3 regions of the Paenibacillus sp. NN59 genome follow, and region 3 is predicted to be linked to each of the others. Evidence: riboswitches for the same ligand, from Rfam matches in the RefSeq annotation. Region 3 holds a riboswitch; each other region holds the start of a gene.
The links. Region 3 has a riboswitch for S-adenosylmethionine ahead of ACT89M_RS23265 (methionine ABC transporter ATP-binding protein). Riboswitches for the same ligand answer to the same signal wherever they lie in the genome.

Region 1: linked by a shared signal. The riboswitch ahead of metA (homoserine O-acetyltransferase MetA) and the one ahead of ACT89M_RS23265 (methionine ABC transporter ATP-binding protein) in region 3 are both predicted to bind S-adenosylmethionine.
Region 2: linked by a shared signal. The riboswitch ahead of mmuP (S-methylmethionine permease) and the one ahead of ACT89M_RS23265 (methionine ABC transporter ATP-binding protein) in region 3 are both predicted to bind S-adenosylmethionine.

What each region holds. Positions count from the first base shown of each region.
Region 1 is NZ_CP199678.1:2,008,540-2,018,952, reverse strand. It holds gene ACT89M_RS09090 (zinc-binding alcohol dehydrogenase family protein) at 1-715, opposite strand, end outside; gene ACT89M_RS09085 (aldo/keto reductase) at 754-1,686, opposite strand; gene mqnC (cyclic dehypoxanthinyl futalosine synthase) at 1,962-3,098, opposite strand; gene ACT89M_RS09075 (trans-sulfuration enzyme family protein) at 3,341-4,522, opposite strand; gene ACT89M_RS09070 (aminotransferase class I/II-fold pyridoxal phosphate-dependent enzyme) at 4,519-5,703, opposite strand; gene metA (homoserine O-acetyltransferase MetA) at 5,728-6,645, opposite strand; SAM riboswitch class I at 6,772-6,896, opposite strand; gene corA (magnesium/cobalt transporter CorA) at 7,355-8,290, shown strand; gene ACT89M_RS09055 (HRDC domain-containing protein) at 8,400-9,401, opposite strand; gene ACT89M_RS09050 (ROK family protein) at 9,581-10,413, opposite strand, start outside.
Region 2 is NZ_CP199678.1:5,580,584-5,590,996, forward strand. It holds gene ACT89M_RS24510 (ABC transporter permease) at 1-774, shown strand, start outside; gene mmuM (homocysteine S-methyltransferase) at 907-1,983, opposite strand; gene mmuP (S-methylmethionine permease) at 1,980-3,374, opposite strand; SAM riboswitch class I at 3,467-3,568, opposite strand; gene ACT89M_RS24525 (Ger(x)C family spore germination protein) at 3,705-4,910, opposite strand; gene ACT89M_RS24530 (GerAB/ArcD/ProY family transporter) at 4,907-6,007, opposite strand; gene ACT89M_RS24535 (spore germination protein) at 6,099-7,811, opposite strand; gene ACT89M_RS24540 (methyl-accepting chemotaxis protein) at 8,045-8,965, opposite strand; gene ACT89M_RS24545 (VOC family protein) at 9,270-9,713, opposite strand; gene ACT89M_RS24550 (helix-turn-helix transcriptional regulator) at 9,810-10,413, shown strand, end outside.
Region 3 is NZ_CP199678.1:5,323,421-5,333,833, forward strand. It holds gene ACT89M_RS23245 (SDR family oxidoreductase) at 1-530, opposite strand, end outside; gene ACT89M_RS23250 (DUF2167 domain-containing protein) at 753-1,763, shown strand; gene ACT89M_RS23255 (MetQ/NlpA family ABC transporter substrate-binding protein) at 1,889-2,725, opposite strand; gene ACT89M_RS23260 (methionine ABC transporter permease) at 2,767-3,426, opposite strand; gene ACT89M_RS23265 (methionine ABC transporter ATP-binding protein) at 3,426-4,460, opposite strand; SAM riboswitch class I at 4,582-4,721, opposite strand; gene ACT89M_RS23270 (Cthe_2314 family HEPN domain-containing protein) at 4,893-5,612, opposite strand; gene ACT89M_RS23275 (COX15/CtaA family protein) at 5,877-6,815, opposite strand; gene ACT89M_RS23280 (thioredoxin family protein) at 7,236-7,580, opposite strand; gene ACT89M_RS23285 (DUF2515 family protein) at 7,722-9,011, shown strand; gene ACT89M_RS23290 (putative polysaccharide biosynthesis protein) at 9,204-10,413, opposite strand, start outside.

The DNA of each region.
Region 1 (10,413 bases), 3.3 Mb from region 3:
GTACGTTACCTGTCGCATCAAATACAGCCGTGGCATAATCACCGCCAGTAATCTCGGATACCCGCTGCAGAGCCTGTTCATCCGCCTGCACGATCTCATCCACACCGGCCCAAGTTCGGCTCAATTCCAGCCTGTCCAGATTTCGATCCACAGCAATAACGTATGCACCTGCTTGTTTGGCAAAGGCCATGACTCCCAGCCCGATAGGTCCGGCTCCAATAACAACGACACGCTCTCCTGGTTGAAGTGAAGCTCTGCGCACAGCATGAGCCCCAATGCTAAGTGGTTCAACCATAGCTGTTTCATCTAATGTTAACCCCTCTGCTCTCAGCAGATGGGAGACAGGCACTGTAATCCGTTCTCTCATCCCACCGTCCACATGTACGCCCATCACTTGCATGGATGCACAACAATTGGTTTTGCCTGAACGACAAGCAATACAATGTCCACAATGCAGATAAGGAGTAATGCTTACCTGGTCTCCCGGCTGTAAACCTGCCTCGTTCGGGCCAATCTCTTCGATAACGCCTGCAAGTTCATGACCAAGTATACGAGGATACGTAAAAAAAGGCTGATTGCCTTTGTACGCATGCAAATCTGTACCACAGATACCAATTCGCTGGATAGCGACCAGTGCTTCTCCCTCACCTCTTTCGGGCTGCGGAAGTTCCTTCAGCACCAAACGATCAATTTCTTCACATACGATAGCTCTCATCACTGTTCCCCCTCAGATCCATTCGACGATATATTTAACTACCCGTTATATTCAGCACGACCACTCGGCCAAGTTTCATTGTTTAATGGAGCCAGAATAAATAATACCTCTTCCAGAAGTTGCTTATCTATAGGTTCTTCAACCCAGGCCGCGTTGTTGACAATGTTTTGCTGGCTCGCACTACTAACGAGAGTTGTTGGGATTTGTTCATTTGCTGTAGAAAATTGTACTGCCAGCTTGGCGATATTACTGCCTTGTTCCTCGCAGAAGCGGGCAGCTTTCAAACAAAGCTCTTTTACCCGTTCACCCGCTGGATGCCAAGCCGGTGTTCCGCGCGTGCTAAGCAATCCCATTGAAAGTGGGGAAGCGTTTACAAGTCCAACCCCTTTTTCCTCTAGTAACGGCAGTAGCGATAACAATGACGTATCATTCAGAGCATAATGACAATAGGAGATAATGGCATCCGCATCAAGCTGCGGCAACATTTTTTCGAATAAAGGCAACGGCAAACCGCAGATTCCGGCGTAACGAATCACGCCCTTCTCTTTCAGTTCTAACAATGTTGGAAAAGCTTCTTCAATGATGATCTCAGGAGCCACAAACTCGATATCATGTAAAAATAAAATATCAAGATAATCCGTATGCAACCTTGCCAGACTCTCTTGTACACTCTCCAAAATACGCTTGCGAGAAAAATCAAACTCGTTCTCACCATACCGTCCAGCTTTGGTTGATAACGTATAAGAGCTACGCGGCAAACTACGGATTGCTTCACCGAGTACCGTCTCCGCCTTGGTTAAACCGTAGTACGGCGACACGTCTATATAATTCATACCTGCATCGATCGCTGCATGAACGGTACGAATCCCTTCATTCCGGTCAATATCACGAAATACAGAGCCCAGTGATGATGCGCCAAAGCTCAAAACAGGTACGTCTAATGCTGTCTTTCCCAATTTTCTTGTTTTCATCAATTCGTTCCTCCCAGCAGGTTTGACTACACAACTGTCCCTCCATTGTATCAGTTAAAAATCTATATAACATATCGTCAAATGCGTAATATGTACTGTTTAATGATCTCGATTCCTGGATAAAAGGAGAACTGTACCTGAATCAGGTACGCACAACGAAAAGGGCCAAAGCAGGTTTAACCTACTTTGGCCCTTTTAAGCGGAACGAGTTGCTATTTACTTCACATGATGTGACATAAATTAAAAACCATATTGCTTTTCTATAAATGTAGGGATTAGTTCTGCATTACGAAATCTTTAGGCACAATGCTTTCTTCATCAAACATACGCAGAATATCGTAACGGGTGTTGCGCTGTGCCGGAATATAACCAGACTCCCGAATCAGACGCAGAATGGATTCAATGTTCACTTTGTATGTTGCTCCTGCGGAGGATACAACATTCTCTTCAATCATCGTGCTGCCGAAGTCATTACAGCCGAATTCGAGTGATTTCTTCCCGATTTCAGGTCCCATTGTGACCCAGGAAGATTGGATGTTTTTAATGTTATCTAACACCAGACGGCTAATCGCTACCGTTTTCAGGTACTCCTGTGGAGTCTGACGCTCCAGCTTAAGGTTCGTATTATCTGGCTGGAATGTCCACGGAATAAAAGCGAGGAAGCCTTCAGAATCATACTTATTGGCAATACACTCATCCTGCGCTTCACGTACACGCATCAGATGCAGCGCACGCTCTTCCATGGATTCACCCAGACCAATAACCATCGTAGCGGTTGTATTCATACCGATTCGGTGAGCAGTCTGCATCACATCCATCCAGTCGCGCCATGAACCTTTCAGACGGCTGATTTTGCGGCGTGTACGGTCATCAAGAATCTCGGCTCCGCCACCTGGCAAGGAGTCAAGTCCCGCCTCGTGAATGGCACGCACTACCTCTTCCAGCGTAAGACCATCGGATACTTCAACCATTTTCATAATCTCAGCTGGTGAGAAAGAGTGCATCGTAATATTCGGAAAACGTTCCTTGATCGCTTTCAACAAGTCCGTATAATAGCTGAAAGGCAGATTTGGATTCGTTCCACCTTGCATCAGAATTTCGGTTCCGTTGACATCTTCAGTTTCCTTGATTTTCTGGAAAATCACTTCATCTGGAAGCACATAACCTTCTTCTGAACCAGGTCTGCGGTAAAAAGCACAAAAACGGCAGTATACGTCGCACACATTCGTGTAATTGACGTTACGCCCAATAACAAATGTTCTGTATGGTTCAGGGTGCATACGTTTCATGATTACATTGGCAGCTGCCCCGATTTTGTCCACTTCGTCTGATTCAAATAACTGAATCGTGTCTTCCAAGTCTAAACGTTCGCCCCGAAGGGCTTTATCTAAGATACGGTCTACCGTACTCATCGTAAAAAAGCCTCCCTCGTAAAGAGAAAATAATACGACGATCACTCCCGGCTTGTTAGCAAAAAGCAAGTCGTGGCTGTAATATCGCATTTTTGTACTCTACATATCGTAACACAGGTTACATGTGAAAAAAAGCACCTTATGAAAAGGTGCTTATAAAATAAGTTAAAATTTTGACATATGAAAACCGTTTGAATGCTAGCTGCATCCGATTTTAAAATGCACCTATTTAGTCGTTCAATTTATAGCGTAGCCTGCAACGCTTGCTCGAGATCAGCAATCAGATCATCAATATCCTCAAGCCCTACAGAGAAACGCAGCAACCCATCGGTAATTCCACGCTCATGTCGAACTTCCGCAGGCATAGCTGCATGAGACATCATCGTTGGGTACGAAAGAATGCTCTCCACTGCTCCCAGACTTACAGCTACAATGGGTAGTTTCACCTGATTCAGGACAGCTTTTGCACGATCACCTGAACCGACGTCAAACGATACTACGGCTCCGTAACCTGTCGACTGACGCTCATGCGCTTCACGGCCCGGATGATCCTCAAGTCCAGGGTAATACACAGCTGTTATATCCTGACGCCCTTTGAGCCATGCGGCCAGTTTGGCAGTACTCTGTTCACTGTGAGCCATCCGCGCACCCAGGGTCTTCATCCCGCGCATCAGAAGCCAAGATTCCTGAGCTCCGAGAACGGTACCTAGTCCGTTTTGCAACTGTTTCAATTGTCTGCCCAGCTCGTCTGTACGCGCAACAGCCAGACCAGCCAGCACATCACTGTGACCACCGAGAAACTTCGTAGCACTATGTACAACGATATCTACGCCGAGCTCAATAGGACGCTGATAGTACGGTGTCATAAACGTATTATCCAGAATGGTAATCAGATCATGCTCCTTGGACCAGGACGTCACTGCGGCAATATCCGTAATCTTCAAGGTCGGATTGGATGGTGTTTCCATGTATACGGCCTTCGTGTTAGGCTTGATTGCTGCTTTGACTTGTTCAATGTCGGTCATGTCAACAAAAGTAGTCTCAATCTGCATCCGACTTAGTATCGTTGTGAGTAGACGATATGTCCCACCGTATACATCTTCCGTTACGATGATATGATCCCCTGCGGAGAACATCATGAACACACTGGAGATTGCAGACATCCCTGACGAGTATGCAAATCCGCGTACCCCGCCCTCAAGCAACGCGATGTAATCTTCCAGAGCCTGGCGAGTCGGATTACCTGAACGGCTATAATCATGTTGCGGCGGATTAAAGATATCAAAGTGATGGAACGTGGAAGCTTGATAAATCGGTACACTTGAGGCACCTGTTGTTTTATCAATTTCATCTCCAAAGTGAAGCAGCTTGGTGTCAAACTTCAGCTCCGACGTACTGGGCTTATGGTTACTCGATTCACTCATGAGGTTACGCCTCCTTCAACTTCCTTCTGTGCTGCCAGCAATGCTTCATTCAGATCCGCGATCAAATCTTCTGCATGTTCGATGCCTACCGAGAAGCGAAGCAGACGATCGTCCACACCTACAGCGTCACGAATTTCAAGCGGAATATCCGCATGGGTTTGCACCGCAGGATACGTCATGAGTGATTCTACACCACCGAGACTTTCTGCAAATGCAATTAATTGGATATGACGCAGCAATGGCTCAACATAGCGTGCATCCTTCACTTTAAACGAAAAAATGCCTGTATTGCCGGAAGACTGCTTACGCTGAACTTCATATCCAGGGTGATCGGACAAACCAGGATGGAATACTTCAGCTACAGCCGGATGTTCCAAGAGGAACTTCGCAATGGTAAGTGCGTTATATTCATGACGCTCCATGCGAAGAGCCAGTGTTTTCATACCTTTCATCAATTGATATGAATCACTCGGTGATAACACAGCTCCAATAGAATTATGAAGGAACGCCATCTCGGCAGACAAGGCCTCACCTTTGGTGATGATCAATCCAGCGAGCACATCATTATGTCCACCCAGATATTTAGTCGCACTATGGATAATAATATCGGCGCCAAGTTCAATCGGACGCTGGAAGAATGGAGTCAGTAGCGTATTATCTACAATGGTTAATAGATTGTGTTTTTTCGCCCAAGAAGCAACAGCTTGAATGTCCGTAATCATCATGAGCGGATTAGTTGGTGTCTCGATGAAAACAGCCTTCGTATTCGGCTGACGGATGTTCTCTAATGCTTCCAGATCGTTCGTATCTACATAACTTGCGGTTACACCGAACCGGGATAAAATCCGTTCCAACAGGCGATATGTACCGCCATACAGGTCAAGAGAAACGATCAGGTGATCCCCTTGGCCGAACATCGCAAAGATCGTTTGCAGTGCTGCCATGCCCGAGCTACAAGCAAAACCTGCATCACCGGACTCTAGAGCAGCTGCTGCTTCCTCTAACACTTTGCGCGTTGGGTTTGTTGTACGGATGTAATCAAACCCCGTGCTTTGTCCCAGCTTCGGGTGACGAAACGCAGTGGATTGATAGATCGGAAAGTTAACAGCACCTGTTACGGGTTCATTGATGGACCCAATTTGAGCTAAACGGCTTTCAATTTTCAACTTGTTATCTTCCATTACTGCATCCTCCTGTAATCTGGATTAGATTTGTGGGCCAATATCGTAAGGGGTTTCCTGATACACATAGTAATTGAGCCAGTTAGAGAATAATAAGTTAGCGTGTGCACGCCATGTAGCCGGAGGTATCCGAGAAGGATCGTCCTTTGGATAGTAGTACTTCGGCAGCGCGATGTCCAATCCCTTGGCAACATCGCGGTCATATTCCCATTTCAATGAAAACGGATCATACTCGGCATGTCCTGTGGCAAAAATTTGCTTCCCGTCCTTGGTGGCAACCAGGAATACTCCTGCTTCTTCGGACTCTGCCAAAATTTCGAGTTTATCATTTTTCTCAATATCCTCACGTCTTACCTCCGTGTGACGGGAGTGTGGAACGTTGAACACTTCATCAAATCCACGCAGTATCGGAACATGAGGTTTGTTGATCGTATGCGGGAATACGCCAAAACACTTTTCATCCAGCGGAACTTTGGGTACATCAAAATGGTGGTATAGACCTGCTTGAGAAGCCCAACATATATGCATCGTCGAAGTTACATTCGTTTTGGTCCATTCAAAGATTTCCTGAATCTCTTCCCAATAATTCACGTCCTCAAAATCCATTTGCTCTACCGGTGCACCGGTAATGATCATCCCGTCAAAACGGCGATGCTGGATCTCATCAAATGTTTTATAAAACAGATCCAGGTATTCTTGAGATGTGTTCTTGGAAGTGTGGGATTTGGGGTGTACCAGCACAACATCCACTTGAATCGGTGTATTACCTACCAGACGAAGCAATTGCGTTTCCGTCGTTTCCTTCGTAGGCATCAGATTCAGTATGGCGATCCGGAGTGGACGAATATCCTGCTTGTATGCAGATGATTCGTCCATGACGAAAATATTCTCGCTCTCAAGCACTTCTTTGGCTGGTAATGTGTCTGGAATTTTAATTGGCATAGTGAGTTGACTCCTCCTTTTTCATGGGTCGCATCTGGTGCGAAAATCACGCTCTGAGAAGCTCTGCATATGACAAAGACCTCTCTCGGATTCCGAGAAAGGTCATATGTAAACAGATATGCGCCTCTCTCATCTCTCAGTTACAACAGCATCACAAGGATGCTTGGTCGCTGCAAGAATTAGCACCGTGCGTTATATCGCCGGTTGCCGGGTTTCATCGGGCTGGTCCCTCCACCTACTCTTGATAAGATTTCGCTGTATTCAATTTTAATTCAGATATATTAACTTTTACTTTAAAACATTACTGCCCTCACGTCAAGAACCAGTTGATTGGTTTTGAACCTAAACTCGGAACCGTTCATCATCCGTTGTCATACACTGCCTCAGAGCGTGAAATAGACACATTTTTGCGCTTGAAAGCACCCTAGACCAGCGGTATACTAGACAAGTGTTTATAAGCCCTTATGTGAGAGGTGACATATTAAATGGATGGCGACCCGAGGCCCAACTGGCAGTCGAATTCCGAACAACTGCATAGAGAATTGACATCAGCATGTCGGCAGCGGGACGTTTCTTCCGTTTGATTATAGATTGACAACGCAGTACAGTCCTGATAACAGGCTCCGCTGCCGACCGGCTGATCTGTTCTTTTGCGCCCATATTAACGATGAAATCCGCCAAGACGGCGGGTGCAGAAGGAGTAGATAACATGAAAATCCGGTTGGTTAACAACGGTGTATTTATCCCGGTGGATGACATTCAGCAAGCGCTGACTCCACCAGCAGAAGGATTCTACTGGATTGATGCGGACGTGGACGATTTGGCTGTACTTCAGCCGCTGTTCTCCATGCATGATCTGGCTGTTGAGGATTGCTTGAGTGATGAAGAACAGCGTCCGAAGATTGAAATTTATGAGAACCATTATTTTATCGTGATTAATAGCATTCGTTTCGATGATGAAGAGATCTTCCTGCGTGCAGTCAATCTCTTTCTCGGTAGACATTTTATCATTACGGTTACCAAACAAAAGATCAGCGAACTACGTACATTGAAGCCGATTCTCTGGGAACAGGAAATCAGCAGTCCAGATCGTCTCCTCTACTTGCTTGTTGACTTGATTGTGGACAATTACTTCACCGTTGGTGATCGAATTGAAGCGCGAATTGAGAAACTTGAGGAAGACATTCTGATGCATACCAAAAAGTCACATCTGAATGAGATTATCGGTCTGCGAAGCGAGATTTTGTGGCTTAAGAAAGTACTGGGACCTCAAAAGGAGGTCATCAATACACTCAACAAAAAAGATCTGCGTCTCATTGATGATCAGCTGCAAAAATATTTCAGCGACATTTACGAGAACGCCGTAAAAATATCGGAAACCTTTGAAACGTACCGCGATCTGATGGGCAACTTGCGAGAAGCCTACCAGTCCAGTATCGCTAACCGCGCGAATGAGATCATGCGTGTGTTTACCGCCATCACCACCGTGTTCATGCCTCTGACCGTTATCACCGGTATTTATGGAATGAACTTTGACAACATGCCCGAATTACACTGGAAATACGGGTATTATGCTGTTATCGGCCTGATGATTACACTCGGCCTGACGATGTTCTTTATTTTCCGTAAAAAAGACTGGATCTGAAACGACCGCTCTATCCGCTATATCATACCATTTAAAGAATAAGACGAAGCGCTCCTTCACAGGGACGACTTCGTCTTTTTTAATATCACCGCCTCACGGCGTATTTTAGCTAACCAACATTACGCTCTGTTTCAGTATGTCTCCGAAAACGGATGCGAATCATCCGTAACCGTTCATACACTTGCTCCAAGCTTCCTCCTTCAGGGCGCTCTCCTCCGTAAACTTTATGTAACACAGGCTTCAGAAATGTATCTCCTAACTCCTCATATGCGTTCCATACCGCCTCTTGTTCAGTCTCAGGCATAACGGCCAGTTCTACATCCAGCAATGAATCCGTGTCATACCCTTCCAGATCCAATGTTTCGAGCAGTTCGATTAATTCACGCCGGGATAGACCAGATCGATTCACGATCTCTTCTAAGGTTTGTCCCTCTTTCATGCCTTCCAGCACGTGCTTACGCGTAATGAATTTATCCAGTTCCTGCTTGTACTTCTGCTCTTTCTGCTTATATAACCAACTTTCGTACTCTTCTTCTTGCAATACGATGTACACCCAGTCTAACGGAAAAGGTCTCGATTGTTCGATTCCACTCATCATTTCAAGCCATTCCAGCCCATATTCTGCTGCTTTGCTCTCACCAACACCCGGCAGTTGCATCAGCTCATCCATCGTATGTGGAACAAACGCACTGATCAGCCGCAACAAACGATTCGTCGCTATAAAATAAGGAGCCTTCCGATCCGAAGCCGCTTTTTGCCTGCGCCATGTGCATAAATCCTCATACAATTGTTCATTTCCGTATAATTCACTAAAACAATGCAGACGCTGGCCTGCATAACTACGTAGCTTCAGATCCTCATTCTCATTGTACAACCCATGCATCAATGGACGATACCCTTCGCTCATCTGCATGGCAAGTTGATGACGATATATGTGCATCAGCTCTTCCCACGAATGACCTTCATACCAGATCGTATCTTCCCGATCCCCTGCTTCATAACGACTCCATCCCAAGTGCCAAGTATTCTCCTCCTCGCCAATCCATAACTGGGCAATCTGTTCATGCTGATCAAACACTCTGGATAATTTGTTCATGAAAATGACTTCCATTACTTGTTCCCTCCTTTGGACGATACAGCCTGTTCGATTAACGAAGGTATTCTCTGTCTCTGTCTCCAGACAACACAAAAAAGCACCTCTCCCGCAGATCGCTGCAAGAGAGGTGCTTCCTCATTAACCGTACTATGCTGTTGCTCACATCATACCATACTGGTAAATTTCGTCAATCCCTAAATGCGTTTATTTGACAAGGCCAGTTTCGCCAGTGCCAGCGAACCACACAAGCCAGCATTATCTCCCAGACCTGGTGGAACAACATACGCCTCAATTCCAGCATGAAGTGACGGATGCTGCACATAGCCTGCCAGCAATTCCTGTAGTTTGCTACGAACCATCGGGAATAGGTGCTCCTGCTTCATCACACCTCCGCCCATCACTATTTTCTGAGGCGAAAGAATCAGCACATAATTCATTAGAGCATGTGCAAGATAATGCGCTTCAATCTCCCAGGCTTTGTGATCTGCTGGCAATTCATAAGCAGGTTGTTCCCAGCGCTTGTTCAGGGCCGGCCCCGCCGCAAGCCCTTCCAGACAGTCTCCATGGTATGGGCAAAATCCTGCATATGAATCTTCGGGATGTCTCCGCACGATAATATGGCCCATCTCGGGATGAGACAGTCCGTGCACCATTTTTCCGCCAACGACAGCTCCTGCACCGATGCCTGTACCTACCGTAATATACAGACAGCTATCCAGCCCCTGCGCAGCTCCCCAAGTGGCTTCACCCAAAGCTGCTCCATTCACATCGGTGTCAAACGTCATCGGTACATCAAAGTGTTCTTTGAGTTTGCCAATCATGTTGTACTGTCCCCAATGCGGCTTCGGTGTTGTCGTAATATAACCATAGGTTGGACTTCCTTCAATGGGATCAATTGGCCCGAAAGAACCTACCCCCATTGCTTCAATACCTTTGCCCTCAAAAAAAGAGATGACCTGAGCCATCGTTTCTTCCGGCGTGGTTGTAGGGAAACTAACTCGTTCCAGGACCTCTCCGTGTTCTGTAC
Region 2 (10,413 bases), 260 kb from region 3:
TTCGAGACGTTAAGAGGAAATAACCCTGAACGCGAGAATGAAATTTCAATCGGAGTCAGTGTGGCCAAGATGTTAAACAAGGATTTGGGAGACCTTATCGATCTTTACGTTGAAGGAGAGAAGCGCACATTCATCATTTCGGGTATCTATCAAGCCATCGCAAATATGTCGGTATCCGGGAGAATCACAGCTCAAGCTGTTCGGAGCGTAAATCCGAGTTACAGTGATGTCGATGTTGCCTTTATTAATGTCATCGACCCATCACAAGCAGGGGCAATTGTAGCCCAACTGAATGAGCGGTTCAGAGACTCTGCTTCCATCGTCACGCAAAAAACGCTGCTAGATTCCGTTTTTGCAGAAGCGGCAAACATTCTTATATATCCCATGGCTCTGATTGGTCTACTGTTCATCATCGTTACCTTTATGATCATCTTCAGTACCTGCCGAATCAGTATTCGCAAAGAAAACATGACGTATGGCATCTACAAATCAATAGGTATGACATCCAGTAGTATTCGTTCATCTCTCACGTTTGGTATCGCATCGTTATCCCTGATTGGTTCGATGTTTGGTGTTATTGCGGGTGTATACCTTCTTCCCCGGCTACTTGAACAAGTTCTCTCAGGATATGGAATCGTACACCTTCCCTTGGTTCTGAATGGATGGGGCATTCTGCTATTCGCCTGTTTGAGTATATTGGCAGCAGCAATCGGATGCTGGCTGGCATCCCGGGAAATTCGCAAGGCATCACCACGTATGTTAGTTATTGAATAACCTAAAAAGAACCTGAAAAGAGCCCTTACCTATTAAAAAAAGGTAAGGGCTCTTGGAGATTATCTAAGTTTTTTAGGTTTATATACATTTTTATGTTCTTATTCAGGTTTGTTCTATAAAAAATTTTGGCTGCTAACCACGCCACTTCTTCGCCAGCTCGCTAATCTGATGTGGTGTTGTCCGGCAGCATCCACCAATAATCTGAGCACCAGCGGCAACCCATTGTTCTGATGCGTCCTTCATGCTTCCACAGGAACCTTGGCCACTCCATGTTTTGGTCTCGGCATCGTAGGTTTCACCTGAATTCGGGTACACGATGATCGGTTTATCGCAGGCTTGGCGCAGGATACCAATGGCTTCTGTGACCACTTCCATCGGAGCACAGTTCAGGCCGACTGCCACAATCTGCGGTTCAGAGCCAAATGTCTGTGCGCATACCTCAAGCGATGTTCCCTCGCTGATGCTTGTCCCATCTTTTAATGAAAAAGAAAGCCACGCATGAGCATCAGGAAACTCCTTAAGCAATTCGACAAGAACTCGAGCCTCTTGTAGAGAAGGAATCGTCTCGAACGCCAAAATGTCAGCTCCGGCTTCAATCAGCGCATTCATGCGTGGACGGTGAAATGCAGCCAGTGTCTCATCTGATACATCGTAATGTCCCACATATTCCGAACCATCTGCCAGATAGGCACCGTATGGGCCGACAGAGCCAGCAACGACAGGTCGCGGACGACGCAACTTCTCGCCACTAGTGTGTTCACCAGTACGATATTCACTCTGCTCGTTCCCCACGTTCTCGGCTCGTCCCGAAGAAACGTCTACAAGCTGTCCTGTTGAACCTTCAACTACTGTGGCTTCCTGCACTTCTGCCCACACATCATCTCTGGCCTTCGCCGCCAGTTCCACTGTTTTTCGAATCAGATCCAGGGCAGCCTCTTCTCCGATTCCACGCTTGCGGAAACCCTCCACTGTTGCCTGATAACTGGAGGTAATTGCACAATCTGCCCCTGCTCGGAAATAATCAGCATGCACGTTCACGATAACATCCGGGTTCTCCAGCAACACTCGTGCAGACCAGAGCGGGTCATCCAGATCACAGCCATGCTGTTCCAGTTCCGTTGCCAGTGCACCATCCAGAATCATGATTGGATACTCGTCCAGAATACGTTGAACCACATTTATATCATTCGTTTGCTCACGTTGTGTCATGAAGTCAGCCCTCTTTTCTTCTTCGTACGATCCGTCCAATAATACACGATATAACACAAAATAATGAATGGAATACCACAGTATAAAGCAATCCGCTGTGTTGGGTCAAAAGCGATACCTATGCAGGATGCGAGGCACAATACAAATGAAACGATAGGCACAAATGGATACAGCGGCGTTCGGTAAACCAGGTCTTTCACGTCATGTCCTTCCCGCAGATACTGTCTACGGAACATGTATTGAGACACGCTGATGCTCATCCAGACAACTACCACAGCAAGACCTGAGATTGAAACAAGCGTAATATAGACGGTTCCCGGCGCAATGATGCTGGACAGTAAAGCCAGTGCACCACCGGCCATACTAAGCACAAGTGCATTGAACGGCACACCGCGTTTGGTCAAACGGGCAAACCATGGAGAGATCGTCTTTTTATCCGCCAATGACCAGAGCATCCGTGATGAAGCATATAACCCCGAATTCGCTGCGGATAGAATCGCCGTTAAAATAACAAAGTTCATGATGTCGGCTGCATATGGAACACCGATCCGCTCCATGACAGCAACGAACGGACTCTCCAGCACGCTCGCATCTGACATCGGAAGCAATGCTGACAGAATAACAATCGTGCCAATAAAGAAAATAATCAAACGCCACAGCGTGGTGTGAATGGCCTTCGGAATGGTTTTTTCCGGATTTTCCGTTTCGCCTGCGGCAATACCAATCAGTTCCGTACCCGAAAAGGCAAAATTGACCGCCAGCATCGTCATCAGAATCGCAGTTGCCCCGTATGGGAACCACCCAGACGCTGTAATGTTGGAAAAGAACGGAGCCGGTTCAGCATTTGCCATCGGAATAATACCAAACATGGCAGCACCACCAAGAATAATAAAGATGACAATCGTCATCACTTTCACCAAGGAGAACCAAAATTCGGATTCGGCAAAAAGTTTTACCGTGAACGCATTAAACAGGAAGATCATCACGGCAAACAACGCACTCCAGATCCAGACGTTCACAGACGGAAACCAGCGTTGCATAAGCAGTCCTGCGGCTGTAAATTCTGATCCGAGCGCTACGGTCCAAGTAAGCCAGTACAGCCAGGCCACCGTGTATCCTGTCGCTGGTCCAATGTATTTAGCCGCATAACTATGGAATGCACCCGTCTCCGGCATATGCACAGACAGTTCGCCAAGACAGAGCATCACCAGGTACACCACCAAAGCACCGATCAAATAGGACAAAATCGTACCGAGCGGTCCGGCTTGTTGAATGGTATACCCTGAGCTAAGGAACAGTCCTGTTCCTATGACGCCACCAAGAGAGAGCATAACTACATGCCTCGTTTGCATTTTTCGCTGAAATTGGCCTTTATCGTTACTATTCTCCATATAACCTGCTCCCTGCTTCTTCATCCAGAACAAACAAAAAAGACCCACTCTTTCCTGAAGAGTGCGCCGTAACTGACAAATAAAAACAAACGCTCCTATCTATCAGGCTTTCACCCGCTGGAATTAGCACAGTATCCTTCAGATCTGTTGCTGAGGTTTCTAAGGGCCAGTCCCTCCACCTCTCTGGATAAGAAAATGATTTTGTATAACTATATCGACTGCTGCCTGATGTGTCAACATTTAAATAAACACCAGGTCCCCAATCGAGCTTTTGATCTTTTCCTTGGAGCCGAAGTTAACACATGAAGCATCCCGATTGAGTATATCAAGCTACTCTGTAGAGGAGCCTGGATTGACAATATTCGTTTTAATCTCATACGTAATAGGGACTGTCGCAAACACTTCATCCCAGTTATCTTTTACCTTCTTCCACGTTTTTGGATAATGGATTCGAATGCTGTCCCGAAAACCGGCAACGTCAGCTTTATACGTATGTTGGAGTTTATAAAGCATCTGGTCAATCTGTTGATCTACAATTTTGGCAAAATCCTTTTCGAGTTCCTTCAGATAGGCCCCTTTTTCTTCTTTTTCAGGCGCGCGCCAATCCTCCATTAACCAGCCCTCAGACTCTGCCTTGACATGGAACGAAATGTTCCCTCGAACTACCTTTGGAATTATTTTTATAGACTTTTTCTTGATCTCATAGAGAACTGTGAATCCTTCCTTACTATATGTTTTGATGACCCCGCCCGCCTTTTCCTCAGACTTAATCCAAGACAATGCTTCCAGGTCGGTTTGGCTAAGCTCCCCGATAAATTTCGTTGTTTTGCCTTTAAAGATGCTGCCCCCTGAAAATTTATCCTCGCCATCTGCATTCAACACATTTTGAAGCAAAAAACTGGAGCCAGACTGCATCTCTGCATCCAGTTTCGCAAGCGAAACAGGCTCCAGTATTTTATTAGAGATGTACGAGTTGTTCGTAATTCCCGTAAGATAAAAGGCCGGAATCCGAGAAGGATCTCTCGAAGTGAGCACATCTACCGCACGGTGATGGCTGATTAGTACAAGGCAATTGGGGCGAATATCGTTATCCCGCAACACAAAATCAAGCAACTGTTGTAACCCATACTTTTTGGCAATATCCTTGGAAATCACGATTACCTTCAGATGATGTCCAATAAGTGGACGATCGCGCCGCAGGGCAAACTGGCGGAAAATCTGGAGCAAGGAATCTCCGGTAAGCTGTTCGTTAGAGTAAGAGGATTTACCGGATGAAGGCGAGCCTCCCTGCTCGCTCTGCTGGCCGCTCGATTTTCCAGGGGCAATTTGAACCGTTGCGGTGACGTTATTTTCTTTAGGGTAATGTCCGCCTTGAGCTGATATATTTTTCTCGAATTTTGTTTCCTCTCCAACATCGATTCCGAGACCCACATACAGACTCAAATCTTCAATTTCCCGGCTACTCCAGCACCCCGAGATCAGACTGAGAATAAGCAAGGCTGAGATGATACGTAGCCATAACCGGAGAGAAATCATGCGTGTTTACCTCCTTTTTTGCGAATAATGCTAAGCAGCAGCAATACCAAAGGCATAATGGCAAACAAAACAACAGATGCATTGCCCAGCATGTCCCCGAGTGCAAACGTTTCATACACATTTTTGGGAATCATGGCTGCCAAATAGATAAACGGTAGTAGACAGTACATAATTGTCCGCATCTTTTTCGCTTTAAACAGATCACGAATCCCCACAGAAGCACAATAATGGGTGATAGCAAACGTAGAGAAAATCTGCAAAATCCAGATGACCAGCAATAATGATTCGAAACGCTCAAAGATCAAACCTTGAATCTCAAAACTACGAACCAGATCCAGCGTAGGCCAGGTTCTCGTTTTAATCCCGTCGAGGGATAAACTGCCTACAACCATCACGACTGTAATTAAATAGATGGCTGTAGATATCCCAATCCCCCATGTCATGGCCTTATTGCTTTTTTTGGGATTTTGCATATACGCTGTAATGACCAGCATTACTTCATAACCTGTGTATGAAAGCAAGGAAGGTTTCAGCCCTTTGATTACAGGTAAAAACCCTTCTCCAAGAACCGGTCTCAAATTACTGATTTCGAACAGTTGGTTACTGAGCAATATTTCCATCACAAAGATGACCAAGGTAATCGGCAAAATGACCTCGAACACACGCACGATAACTGGAAGTCCGCCGGAAATCAGATAAATTCCGATCCACATAAACACCATCACAATGGCCCAGTTAGGTGTACGCTCCAACAAATACATTCCGGTTACGTCAGCCATCACCCGAATTTCAAAAGCGGCAATGACCATAAAATAAATAATGTTGGCACAGCCCAATATGTAAGCAATCCAACTTCCTGTAATCTCCCGGGTGAATTGGAAAACGGTCTTTTCTGGAAATCTCCGACACAGGGTTACCAATATAATGCCAACCCCTGTAATGATTAGCCCTGAAAGGATGATAGAAATCCAGACGTCCGGCGTTCCAACCGCTTTGCCCGTTGTCCGAGGTAGTGTTAATATGCCTGCACCAAGCATGTAATTGACGATAATGACCACGGCTTGTGTCGTGCTTATTTTTACTTGGGAGTCATTCACTTCTATAACACCTCCTGACCATCTATGAAATGTACGCAATCTTACTGAACTGCACAGAACCTATCTACACGGAACTTCACTTCGAACAACATTATTTCTTGCGATCTTTATCAGTCGAATTCATCATGTCGGGGCGTCTTCTCATCATATTAAGCGGTGCGCGAATGACAAAATCCTTCCAATCGCCCAAATGATATGGAACGGTTGGTGCGATATAAGGGACCCCAAAACTGGAAAGTCGAGCTAAATGAGTACAAATGAGCAGGAAAAACATGACCACACCGTACAACCCCATCACCGCAGCACTAAACATGGCGGCAAAGCGGAGCAAACGGAGCGTCAATCCTGCACTATATACGGGGATCGTGAAGGACGAAATCGCTGTGACCGCTACGACAATGACCAGAAACTGGCTGATAATCCCTGCCTGTACTGCTGCCTGACCGATGATCAGACCCCCAACGATTCCCATCGCAGGTCCGATGGGTTTGGGCAGGCGAATCCCTGCTTCCCTTAGAATCTCGATGGACAGCTCCATAATTAAAGCTTCAATAATGGAAGGAAAGGGTACACCCGAACGGGTTTCAATAATCGTTAATACCAGCTTCGTCGGAATCAGACCTGGGTGGAACGAAATGAAAGAGATATAAAGCGCCGGGGCAAGCAGGGCTAACATAGCCGACATAAAACGTAAAATTCGAAGGAACGTACTTGGAATCCAGCGTTCATAGTAGTCTTCTGGAGACTGGAGTAGCATGCTAAAGGTGACCGGCACGACCAGAACAAACGGAGTTCCGTCCAGCAAAATAGCTACACGCCCTTCTAGTAAAGCACCGATAACGCGGTCAGGTCTTTCCGTATTCAGAATCTGCTGGAAAGGACTCAAGGCATCATCTTCAATCAGTTGTTCTACGTAACCGGACTCCAGCATCGCGTCCATATCAATACTTTTTACACGTTTCATAACCTCGGTTACGAGTTTAGGGTCGGCAATATCCTGAAAATAAGCAATAGCCAAGTCCTTTTTAATCCGGCTGCCCACTACAAGCTTTTCTATAAATAAACTCTGGTCACTTCCATAACGTCGTAAAATGCCCGTGTTATCACTAAGCTCCTCTGTAAAGCCGATACGCGGACCGCGTAGTAGACCTTCCGATAAAGGTTCATCCACCCCGCGCGTCTTTAATCTGGACGTTCCGATTAGCATCGCTCCCGGCAGGCCATCCACCAACAAACCGTTTTTCCCCATCAATACCCCTGATGCAAGCTCCTGCAGAGACTCTGTCTCCTGGATCTCGCTGACGGGAAGAATTTGAGTTTTCAGATACGTGGACAGGAAGTCTGCTTGTTCAGGATGAAGAAAACTTTCCTGTTTGAGTTCAGGTATACCCTCGATCATTAAAGGTTTGATTAAATAGCTGTCAATTAGATCTGTATCTGTAAGTCCTTCGGTATACATGATCGCCGCTCTCGTGTTCGTTCCTCGAATGGTGAACTCTCGAATATGTACATCTGCATTTTTGCCAAAGGTCTCTCGAACCGTTATCAGATCTGTCGTGTGTATTCCGGTTAGCTTAATGTTGGCATAGTGTCCGGTTTCCGTCCCTGGTCCCACGCCAGCTTCAGCCGGTGAGATGTCCTTAGGCGAAGGAATCATTTTATGTTTGCGAGAGAAGCTGCCCCGCTTGATTGCCGTATGGAACCAATTGGTCGTGAAATATATAATAATCGGTACAATAAACACCATGAGTGCCTGCGCCCAGATGGTCCATTTCGGTACATAAGATAAGATCGTTGACCACACCCTCCATCCATCCTCCCTTCTCTGTAAAATCAAACCACAGGTATTCCCGGCTTATTGTGTCCTGTTTACCCATAAAAATTCCGTGATTTTGGCAGGATATGCAATGGAACACTTTCTTGCCTGATGATTAACGACCACTTTTGATTTGCGAGGAATATGATCCAAACAGCAAAAAAACGACCCTGCCATAAGCACAGAATCGTTCTGGAATTCATACCATATTTATTTTTCGCTTACACAATTCGGGTTACATGCTGTGCCTTATCATCCAGTAAAATAGCCGCGGCCGCGATCATTTTAAAATCATTTAACGCAATCTCAATTCTTTCGTGACTTTGTTGCACATAGTCCTCTACCTTTTTCGTACCATTGGTAATATTGGTAATTTCTTTGGTAATACCTGTTACACTGTCTCGAATCTCATTAATTGAATTCTCCACCATGGCTGACAGCTTGCGCACTTCCTTCGCCACAATATCGAATCCTCGGCCGAACTCTCCTGCATGTGCAGCCTCAATCGCTGCATTGAGCGCGAGTAATTGTGTCTGAGAAGAGATTTCCCGAATGGTCCGCACCACACCTTGAATGGAGCCAGCCTGTTCTTGCAGATGCGTTAGTGTAGACTGATTAGCTGCAGATACTTCCGAGATATAAGAAACGCTGGACATTAGTTCATGGCTCCGACCAATTCCAGCACCCGCCTGCTCATTCAGCTCTTGAGATAGCATCTTCAATTCTTGAACAACGGCTGTAATGTTATTTTGTCGATTCGTAATATCCGTAGCCATCTTGCAAACGCCAAGTACCTTCTGATTCGACGCATCGAACACGGGCATATATGTAGCTTCGAGCCATACCGATTGGCCTTTGGCATCCATACGCTCAATCTTATCCTGAAAGCTGTTCCCGGCCAAAATACTTCTCCAGAACTCCTCATATGCCGGACTATCTGTAAATGTTCCAAAGCATAATTGCCGATGCTGCATTCCATACATCTCTTCCTTGGTATACCCCATTCTTGAAGCAAATACATCGTTCACGTATGTAACCCTGCGGTTTAAGTCGAAGCGAATAATCGCCAAACTTTTCTCCATCGCCTTGACCACTAAATCGTCCGTCACCTGATCTTGCCGCCCAGTCTCCAATAAAGACATCCAAATCCCCCACAATCCGTCCCATAGTCAATAAAGTGTTGCAATTTTAATTACTTCATGCCGTTCATGATAGATGCATTCTTGCGATGCGTTGACTCCTAGTAATGATACCCGAATTCGGGACTTTTGGATCACTAATTTGCACGAATCCTAAAAAATATTTTTGTGTGTACATACAACCTTCATACTCTGGGTCATAATTCACGATCTGTGGGGGCATAGAGCAACATAAAAAGCAAGTTATGGGTAATCATAACTTGCTTTTTTCTGGCAACTTTATTCTATATAAGTTGAACTAAAAAACTTAGAAATCATGTACCGTTACACATAGCTGAATGACAACACCAAACGGATCACGGACAATCCCGTAGCCGGGACTAAATTCATTCCTTGCATAAGGCACAAGCACCTTCACCCCTTCATGTTGCGTCAACGCCTCGTATAGTCCATCCATTTGGCCTTGATCCTGAGATTGAATGCACAGCGATGTACTGTTTCCCAGTTCCCAAGGTCTCTTCGCATCCATCGCTTCCTCCGCAATCATGATTTTGTTCGCTCCAATCTCCAGCACCGAGTGGGTAATGTACTCATCCTGACCGTCAGGATACTTGAAATCGGGACTCATCTGCTTCATTTCTTTGTAGCTTTTTCGGAATAACACTTTTGCACCCAATGTTTTTTCGTAAAATGTAATTGCTTCTGCCGCCTCTCCGTTCATCGAGAGAAAGGGGATAACTTCAACATTCATGTGACTTGCCTCCTTCATTTGTCTGTCTTACACTTATTACTATAACAACGAAAGGTGCCAATACATGGCACTATTGAGAGGAGGGGATGTTAACCAATGAAAAAGACTGAACGTCTACACCATATGCTTCGCTTTATAAATCAAAAGCAATATTTCACGTTGTCTGACTTAATGCAAGAGTTTCAAATATCCAAACGAACTGCATTACGAGATATTGCGTCTCTGGAAGAGATGGGAGCACCTATCTATGTAGAGTACGGACGTTATGGCGGTTACCGTCTGCTTCAGCAGATGCAACTGCCTCCCATCTCTTTTAATACAGATGAGCTCCATGCCTTGTATTTCGCTATGCAGGCTCTTCGTAGCTTCACCAGTTTGCCTTTTCGAACCACATTTGAATCTGTTCATAAGAAATTTATGGCAGCATTATCAGACAGACAGCAAGAAAACATTCATAACATGCAACAGCGTGTTGCTTTTAAACATACCGAACAGATCAAAGACAGTGCTCATCTGGAGCTTCTATTAAATGCCGCGGTACAGCAGATGGTTATTCAAATTACGTATCATGACAAAAACAGGAGTGCGGCGGAGCAGAGTAAAGTCACAGTTTCTATTGAGAACAAAGAGCCTACGAAAGAGAATCTGGAAGATTACCATGATCAGTCAGAAGCAGTTTCCAAAACAAAAACCAGCACCC
Region 3 (10,413 bases):
GGTGCCTCTTCAACAGCAAGAGTCTTGGTAAACGAAACCAGACCTACCTTGGCAGCAGCATATACGGCACGATGAGGCCAGGATCTTGCTTCACCCGCGTGACTGAAGCCAAAATGAATAATACGTCCCCACTGCTTGCGGCGCATTTCCGGCAAAACAAGCTGATCCAGAATCATTGGCCCGAGCAGGTTGCCCTGCACTAACATCTGTACCTCTGCTTCGGAATAATCTGCGAACACCCGACGCTCTCGTACAAAAGGGCCGGCGTTATTCACCAGAATATCAATATTCCCCAACTGCGTTTGTACCGTATCAACGAGCGTATGAATCTCTTCTACTTTGGATATATCCGCCTGAACGGCAATGCAGCGCACCCCTTTAGCGATAATCTGAGCTTGCAACGATTCGGCTTCTGTTCTGCTATGCACATAATTAAGGGCAATGTGGCATCCCTGATCCGCCAGACTGAGGGCTGTCATTTTACCAAGACCTTTGGCACTTCCCGTTATGAGGGCAATCTTTCCCTTCACGTTCATCCCCCTCTTCAAAGAGCAGTCACTCATTCAGTATAAAAGATTTAGGCTTGCCTCACAACTTGCATGTGCTCACAATCTGTTCCAGTTATTTAACTAATACAAATAAGTCCTGATTATCCAAATTTATCTTGATCATCTTACATACCTGTGATAATGTCTTAACGTCGTTTCTTATCTAAAAAAACGCCATTATCATGTTCGAAAGGATCGTGTTCAATGAAGAAATGGTTCAAATTGAGTTCATTTAGACTCACAGTGCCATTAGTTCTAATGTATTCTATACTATTAGCGGATATCGGACCCGTCTCTGCTACCAATGAGCACATTACCTCATCATCCAATGAATACGAATGGGTGGATGGTCCGAATAGCGTATCTCTCGATGGCAAAGCCTCACTTGAGCTTCCAGCAAACTACTCATTTCTAGGTAAAACGGATACACAACGTTCCATGCTGGAACTTGGTAATCAACCGAACGGGAATGAGATCGGAAGCCTGTACAGTAACGACCCCATGGGTTCATGGTCTGTCATATTCGAATACGTGCAAAGCGGGCATATTCATGACGATGACGAAAATCAATTGGATGCTCACGAGTTATTAAGTAACTATATGCGTTGGGAAGTTGAACATAACCGTAATGCAACAGAAGAAAATGAACTCCATGTAACAGGGTGGGAGGTTGCACCTGATTATAATCCTTCCAGTCATCAACTGATTTATGCACTCGGATTCAAAGATAGCTACGAACAAGCCTTGGTCAATTATAATGTTAATCTTTTAACACGCGAAGGTTATATCACGGCGATTCTGGTAACCGAAAAAGCGAATTTGGAGCAAAGTCGTGCTGCTTTTGAAGAAACGGTACTTGGGCATCTTACCGTGAATCCAGGATTCAGATATGAGGATTATAATGATAAAACCGACCAAACATCACGTCTTGGCCTGAACAGTCTCGTGCTGGGGGGAATTCCTTATACCGCGGAAGAGGAAAGTATTTGGAAATTTTTGAAGCATAGATGGTATTGGGGTCTGGGTTTATTCATATTGTTATTTAGCTGGGTCAGATACCAACAGAAAAGAGATGCACTCCATCAAGAGGAAACACAGTATCCGGTGACCCGGGAATATAACTATGAAGAACACGAGCAACAACATACTGCGGAACAGAATGAACTAACGTACTACCGCTCTTCGGATAAAAATTCAAAAACAGAGAATACATAATCATAAATTCAAGTTAACCAACACAGTTTACTAACAATAAGAAAAGGCCGCGCTCTCACATTAGAGAGCCGCGGCCTTTGTTGTAATACATATCAGCAATACTTACGCTGATCTCTCAGAGAACCTTAAAATGCAGGTTCAACTGCACCTTGGTAACGTTCTTTGATGAATTTTTTCACCGTTTCGGAGTGAAGAGCTTCTGCCAGTTTTTTGATAGCGTCGGCGTCTTTGTTATCTTCACGGGACACGAGAATGTTAGCATATGGATTGCCTTGCAGATCTTCGATCAACAATGCATCTTTAGATGGATTGAGGTTTGCTTCCAGCGCATAGTTTGCGTTGATAAATACCAGATCAGCTTCATCCAGCTGACGAGGCATCATAGCTGCATCCAGTTCGATGATTTCCAGGTTTTTCGGATTCGCCGTAATGTCCTGTTTAGTGGATGCAATGTTTGTATCATCTTTGAGGGTAATCAGCCCTTTTTTCGCAAGCAACAAGAGTGCACGTCCACCATTCGATGGGTCGTTTGGAATAGCCACTTTAGCGCCATCTTTCAGTTCATCCAGGGATTTAATCTTTTTGGAGTAACCACCGAAAGGCTCAACATGGACTGGAGTCACAGCAACAAGGTTGAATCCGCGCTCTTTGTTCTCTGTATCAAGGTAAGGCTGATGCTGGAAAAAGTTTGCGTCCAGTTTCTTATCTGCCAGCTGTTGGTTAGGTTGCACATAGTCGTTAAACGTCACCACTTGCAAACGAATGCCTTGTGCTTCAAGTTCAGGTTTGATGCTTTCCAGAATTTCAGCATGTGGTGTAGGCGAAGCACCGACTTTCAATTCAACGGTACGCGGAGCACCTGCTGCGTTATCCGCACCACTGTCGGATTTCTTGTTGTTGCCGCAAGCTGCGAGCACGGCAATCATCATCAAGCTGATTAAAATAATAGACCATTTTTTCATCTGTAAAAACCCCTTCGCATTTTTATTTTTCAATCTATCTGTTATTTCCGGGTGAAATAAATGACCAGACGATCGCCAATCATCTGCAAGAGCTGAACCAGTATAATCATGGATACAACAGAAATAATCATGATCTCATTCTGATATCGATAGTATCCATAGTTAATGGCCAGTGTACCCAGACCTCCACCGCCGACCATACCCGCCATGGCCGTATAGGACACCAACGTAACGATGGTAATTGTAATTCCGGCAAGCAAGCCAGGTAAAGCCTCAGGTAACAACACCCGTCTTACGATCTGAGCTGTAGATGCCCCCATTGCCTGAGCTGCTTCAATGACGCCGCGGTCCACTTCACGTAAAGTATTCTCCACCAGACGTGCAAAATACGGAGCAGCCGAGATAACCAGCGGTGGAATGACACCAAGCACACCTGTAGCGGTGCCCACCAGCGTACGCGTAAACGGAATAAGAGCAACAATTAATATGATGAAAGGTACCGAACGTAAAATATTAACAATAACTGATAATATGATGTAGGTTAGCTTTGAACTAGGTGAAGCCGATCTGCCTGTCATAAACAGAATGACACCAAGCGGCAAACCCAAGAGAACAGTAAACAAACCGGATACAGCAAGAATCTGCAATGTTTCAATGGAGGCCGTACCGACCTCTTCCCAGCGTACTTTGGAAAAATCCATTATCGGAGCACCTCCACATCAAGTCCTTCTGCGGTTAGTTCGGACAAGGTCTGCTCAATCGCAGCGGAGTCACCTTCAAAACGCACCGTCAGTTGACCATAAGGAACCTGCTTGATTGTAGAGATTGTACCTTGCAGAATAGCGAAATCCACACCTGTTTTACGAACTGTTCTCGACAGAATCGCCTCATAGGTTTTATCTCCAAGAAATGAGACCTTCACCAACTTGGAAGAAACACCTGCTGGCAACTCTGTCCCGGCATTTGCCATAACCGCTTCCTCCAGTGCCAGTCCACCTTCGCTGTCACGTGAGACAAAATCCCGCGTGATTGCATGTTGCGGTTTCAGGAACACTTCCGTTACTGGACCTTGCTCCACAATACCACCTTGATGAATAACAGCCACCCGATCGCAAATGTTCTGGATGACGTGCATTTCGTGAGTAATTAGCACAATCGTCAGATTATACTTTTCATTGATATCCAGCAATAACTTCAGAATCGAATTGGTGGTTTGCGGATCAAGTGCCGAGGTTGCCTCATCACAGAGAAGAACATTCGGATCACTTGCCAGAGCTCTCGCTATACCTACACGCTGCTTCTGTCCGCCAGACAGCTGTGCCGGATATTTGCTGCTATGTTGCTCCAGACCAACCAGAGCGAGCATTTCCTTCACCTTGCGATCAATCGCATCCTTAGGTGTGTTGACCAGTTTTAAAGGGAAAGCCACATTGTCGTATACCGTTGCAGAAGACAGCAGATTAAAATGCTGAAAGATCATACCAATCTTGCGTCTTTGCTGCTGTAGTTCACTTTTGCTAAGCTCAGTCAGGTTAATACCATCGACCCAAACCTCACCTTCTGTCGGGCGCTCAAGTAAATTGATACATCGGATCAATGTGCTTTTCCCTGCACCTGAGTGACCAATAACTCCAAAAATCTCACCCTTCTGAATCTTCAGATCAAGGTGTGACAACGCCGTCGTTGTTTTGGCACGTCTGCCATATGTTTTGGTTAATCCAACCAATTCGATCACTAATACTGCTCCTTCCCCATCACCTACATATATCTTTACCCGAAGGAAGGGAAAACTCCCCGTTCTACGCAAAAAAAGAGCCCTTTGCAGATACAAAGATGGCTCTTCACGTGAAATGACCTTCTCATCTGCCAAAATCATGTGCAACATGATTCTGTAGGAATTAGCACCTAACATCAACAAGGATAACCATTCATGTCATCATCGTTGATCGGTTGCCGGGCTTCATCGGGCCTGTCCCTCCGCCACTCTCGATAAGAGAAATATAAAGTTGTAGGTTTATATAGTTTCATGTAGTTCGTCATGTATAATGACCGAACTGCATCAAATGCTGTATTGAAGACACGATTCCATGTAAGATTCGATCTGGAACTCAGTATAATCAAAGTATTCCGATTTGTCAAATGGTATTATTTAAAATCATTGCTATACCTAATGTTTCAAAATCTGTTTACGCCAGATTCGATTGATGTATCGATAGGCCATATTCAGTGTTTCACAGACCATATCTACACCTTGCTGCATTTCGAGAAGATGCTGATCAAGATCCTCCAGCTTCACTTTGCCACGCAACGTCTGATGTAACTGCCACAAATCATCCTGCATTTCCGAATTCATGTAATGAATCTCCATATTACGCCGCTTTCGCAATCTGCTCATCGGTTCTCGGTACGCTTCCTTAATCTTAATTAATTGCTGTGCCAACTCATGATGATCCCGATAATATTCGAATTGCCTCAGAACGGTATAATAGGAGAAATGCACTTTGGTTTTGGATGTATTTAGTTGGAAAACTTCATTCAAGACCGTACCCAATTTGTCCAGAATCGCGAAGCACCGAATAAAGGCATCTTTATAAAAATAAACGTACCGGGCATACTCAGATTTCTCAGCAGAACTCATATCGCGCGTTGAACCTGCAACTACTTTTTTACGAAAATGTACGGCTGCAAAATAACTTTGCTCCAGTTCATCCAACGAAGAGATTAGTCCCTGTGTCCATACATACAGCTTCCGATAATCATGGTTCGGATCATGATCCACATACATCTGTTTTTCAAAAGACTCCAGTGTAAACGCCATGGTATCCATGGCTTGTTTCAGTTTCCCTTGATTCACTCGTGGCTTTTCTCCCAGTAACGTACGTAGCATAGAAGACCTCCTCTTTCCACTGATGATGCAAAATATATATGTTTTCACAGCTGTTGAACAGCTGAAGATGAATTAAAGCGCTATGTGACGTTCGGTTAATCGTTACAACTTGATTTAGGTTGCCCTGCTACCTCCGACATCAAACAAAAGTCCACCTCTCCAATGATCTACATCACCGGATGGTGGACTTTCCAACATGGCCCAGCGCAGCTTCAGGACAATGTAATAAACTTACTTTTTTAAAACACAAAATTCATAAGCTGTTTAGAAACGGTTCACCGGGCGGTGCAGCTTGTACACAAGGAAGCTCATATAGGTCAAGATACCGAACAGTATAGCGATATCCAGCATATGTGCCAGCGCCACAAACATGTAAACTTCCGGGCGATTAATCGTCCACATCATGAACATACCGATAACCACTTGCAACAGAATTAAAACGACGGATAACACACCGAGTGTCCGTAGCTCGCGGTTGTCCGGGTGTTTACGGTAAGCAAAATGTCCTAGGATCGCGATTACGATCACGAGTGACACAGCTGCCAGACGATGGGCAAAGGCCACAGCTACCCCGCCAGAAAGTTCAGGCACAATCTGCCCATTACATAGCGGGAATCCGGAACACCCGCCAGCCGAATTCGTATGGCTTACAAATGCGCCTGTATACACGACCAGGTACGTATAGATGGTTGAAAACCAGACCAGGTTACGAAATCCCTTACTAACGCGAGGATACTGGTTCAGACGTTCCAAACCGCCATATCTCGCCTCTTGCCTAATCCCGAGAGCCATCATCAATGAACTGGCAAAAGCAATGAGTGCGAACCCAAAGTGTAGAGCCATGACCGCGGAAGATTGCGAGAACACAACGGCGAAAGCGCCCATAATTCCCTGAATAATCACAAATAAAAGGGTTAGAAACGAGAACAATTGCAAATCACGACGCTGCTTGCCAAAACGTAAGAAGGCAACAAAAGATGCGATGGACAACAGCCCTGCCAATGCACTGACAGCACGGTGGGAGTATTCAATCAGAGAGGCAACAGTATGTGCTGGTACAAGCTTACCGTTACATAAAGGCCACTGTGTTCCGCAGCCAAGGCCCGATTCGGTTTTCGTCACGATCCCGCCGCCAAAGGTAGCCAGGAACATAACAAGACAGGTTAATACGGTTAACCATTTAAACAATGTTAAGTGCTTCAATTTTTTCTCACCCGCTGTTGGTTTAAGATGGCGAAGAAGTTCTTCGCTTGATAATCAATGCCGATTCATTATTGTTGCTAGTGTTGTTTCCATAAGAAGGCTCATTACAGCACTTGTTTTGTACTTTGACACTAATTTCACAACTAAATCCATTATACCGGATAAAAGCATCATTGACGCCGCGCTTTGTGACAAAATGTTAACGTCTATTAAAAATTTGACCAGCAGGTCATTATATTTCGAATTTATGTATGTAGGCCCCTACCCATCTCGGTAGCCTTAAGCTACTCACCTCAAGCCAAATAAAAACAAGGCAGTCTTAAGCCTGAAGACGGCTCAACCGACAGCCTTGTATTTGCATACCTATCTTACAGTCTACCCTGTCTTGAAGACATTCATTCCCTGCGATGCACTTAGGCCTTACTTGTGAATGGTATTGTAGACCTCAACCGCACGATCCAAAAACTGCTCAATCTCTTCTCTCGACTTACGCAGCTTGTTCACATAGCGCACCAGTTCACGTCCGTCCGTGTAGGCTACAAAACTTGGAATACCCAAAATATTTTGCTCCTGACTTACTGTACCCACCTGATCAACATCCACCTCAATCAGGGTCAAGTCACGTGAATACTTCGTTTCCACCTCAGGCATAAACGGATCGATGTATTTGCAATCCCCGCACCAGTCTGCCTTAAATACGGCCACTGTCAAACGTGGAGATTGAATCGCCACATCAAATTCCGGCTTGGATGTAATCTGTTCCATTGTCACATCTCCCTTTCTGTACCTCGTCTCCCTCTAAGTGAAGCAAATTGGTGATTGGAAGTCAAATGTTCAGCGCATACTTAGAATAACCACAAGTCCTGGCATATCAAACACAGATATTCATGAAAGGATGTTCCATTCATGACTTCCACCAGAAATGACTCTTCGGAAAATCAGCATTCAGGCTCCATTGTACAGATCATTCGCTCCATTCCCGGAGCAGCTCTGGAAGTATGGCGAGGTAAACAAGCCGCCTGGCATGCGTCTGCAAGGCTTAGACATCCTTTGCGTGACCTGAATTGGAACGCAGATACAGCTGCCGCTCTGCAAGCTGAGGTGGAGAAGTTAATTCCTACAACAGGCAAGCCATCTCCTGCACGCAACAATCAGGCACAACGTGCGCTGGTGTGCGAAGAGGATTGCATCATTCTCGAAGAGATCAAAACCTTAACGCAGCAGCAGAATCGCAGTAATGTGACTCGAACCGCCGCTTATCTGGAATGCTACGAGCAGTATCCCGAGCTACATTGGGCGCTACTGGCGCATATGGTATCCCGCAACGGCGGATATCATATGACCGACCTGCACAGTGACCTGATGCATAATCTGCAAAATCAGAAGGATCGTGAGCATATGTATCGCTTGCTGGAGCGGTGCAATGCCCTTATTTTTCAGGATGCCTATCCTCAATTGCAGCTGTATATCCACAGTCGGCGGCTTGGACGAAGCTGCTTCCATCTGTTATCTCATTTTCACGTATCGTCTTTTATGACCCCGTTCTGGGAGCGGTTTTGGCTCGAACGTTGCAGCTCTATACTGAGTGTGGCCTTAATAATTAATGAGCAGAACTATATTGAGAGCCGGGTAGTGCAACATCCTTATTTTCAAAAAGTAGTACTCTCCAAACCTGCTTTTCATCTGCACAATCTGGCCGGGCTGAACCACATCGTTTTCCCTCTTGCACAAGGAGGTGGACTTACCGGACGGGTCATTGAGCATTTTGGCAAATTGAATGAACGTATCCAGTTCGGCAAAGGGCTGTATGCCCTGTTATTTGGTGTAGAGCAAGTGCTTCAGCAGGTGCTGGACTTCGCGCGAACAATACCTCATCGTGGCTCACGAGCCGAATATTGGCCAGGCCTGTTTACCAAGCACCATGAAGGGCCAACAGACCATACTCTGTACACGGATGCTTTATTGAATGAGGAATGGCTGCCGGAAGGTCAACGTCTATATTCTCCTGAGTTGCTCGCCGTGTGGGAGGACACACCATATGAACCGATTACAAGACATGACTGGCTGGAAACACGGGATTGCCTCGGATACCTCACTGCGCCACGCAGACCTTGGCTGTTTGAGATGAGTCATGAGCATCGGTACGGCATGTTAAAAACAGCACTCGCTCATGATGTACAAGTTCTTACTCACTAATTGGCAGGGGAAAAACGGTGTCCCGATACGGCTTTAACAGGATCGTAACGTCACTAAAGCAGATTGAGCAGATTCTGCTGTGTAAGGCCATAGTAGGAATAACGTTCACCTTCACGGAAACCAACCTCTTATGCAATAACAATAAAAAAGCGCGATCTGCTACAAGTGCAGACCGCGCTTTTTTACCTAAATTTATCCTCGTTGTCCGGCGCCGCGTTGCAGACGCATAAGCGGACGGAGAATTTTTTGCAGAATTCGCGGATAACTAGCCAGCTCGTCCTTACGCAAGACACGAAGAACAACCATCAACACGAGATATACCACAACCACCAGCACACCCACGACCATACAGGTTAACAGGAAAGATACCCGTGCAGGCAGGAACGCGCCAAAGATCTGGTTTCCACTCCAATTGGCCGCAAAACCGACAGCTGCCGCGAGAAACACCGTAATGATAAATCCAATCCAGCGATCCCCCATAATTGAAAAATCAACGATTTTACGTAACACACGCAGATTCAGATATGTGATGACGAGGAAACATAGCGCTGTTGCAATGATGATCCCGTAAATGCCGAAGATCGGCGCCAGGATAAGACTCGCAATCAGCTTCACGATAATTCCTGCCGCTACACTAATCATCGTGATTCGTGGTTTCCCAACCCCGAGCAACATGGAGTTCGTTGTCATCATTGTAATCTGGAAAATAGTGCCGAACGTAAGCAATGCAATAATCGGCGTGCCATCTGGAGTTGTGAAGAGCAATCCGTTTACCGAATAAGCCGCCGCACACAGGGTAATCACAATCGGCATTCCCGTCAGAATGGAAATACGTAGCGCCAGCGTTACCTGATTTTTCAGATGTAGCTCATCTTTGCGGGCAAAAGCCGCCGAAATGACAGGCACAAGGGACTGACTGAGCGCTATGGCGAGAATCGGCGGAATACCGGCTATACTCTGGGCTTTGGCACCCAGAATTGCCAGTACGCCTGTAGCTTCTTCCAGACCGATCCGTCCACTAAGCAGGGGAACGACGAGGGAAGAGTCGATAAAGTTGATTGCCGGAACAGCAAGTGAAGACAACACAATCGGAATTGAAAGTTTGAAAATATCAGTGTAAATTCCGCGCATCGGCAATTGCTCTGCACGCTCATAATGTAGCTGTGCCGCACGGTCACTTTTGCGTAGCTTTAATGTGAAGTACAGCATCACCGCAAATGCACCGATACTACCGAACACCCCACCGAAGGATGCCCCGGCTGCAATCGTCTGATCATCGTAATTCCATTGCAACATCACATAGGCCACAATAATCGCTACACCTACACGCGCAAACTGCTCCACGATCTGCGAGATACCACCTGCGGTCATATTGCCGCGTCCCTGGAAATAACCCCGCATC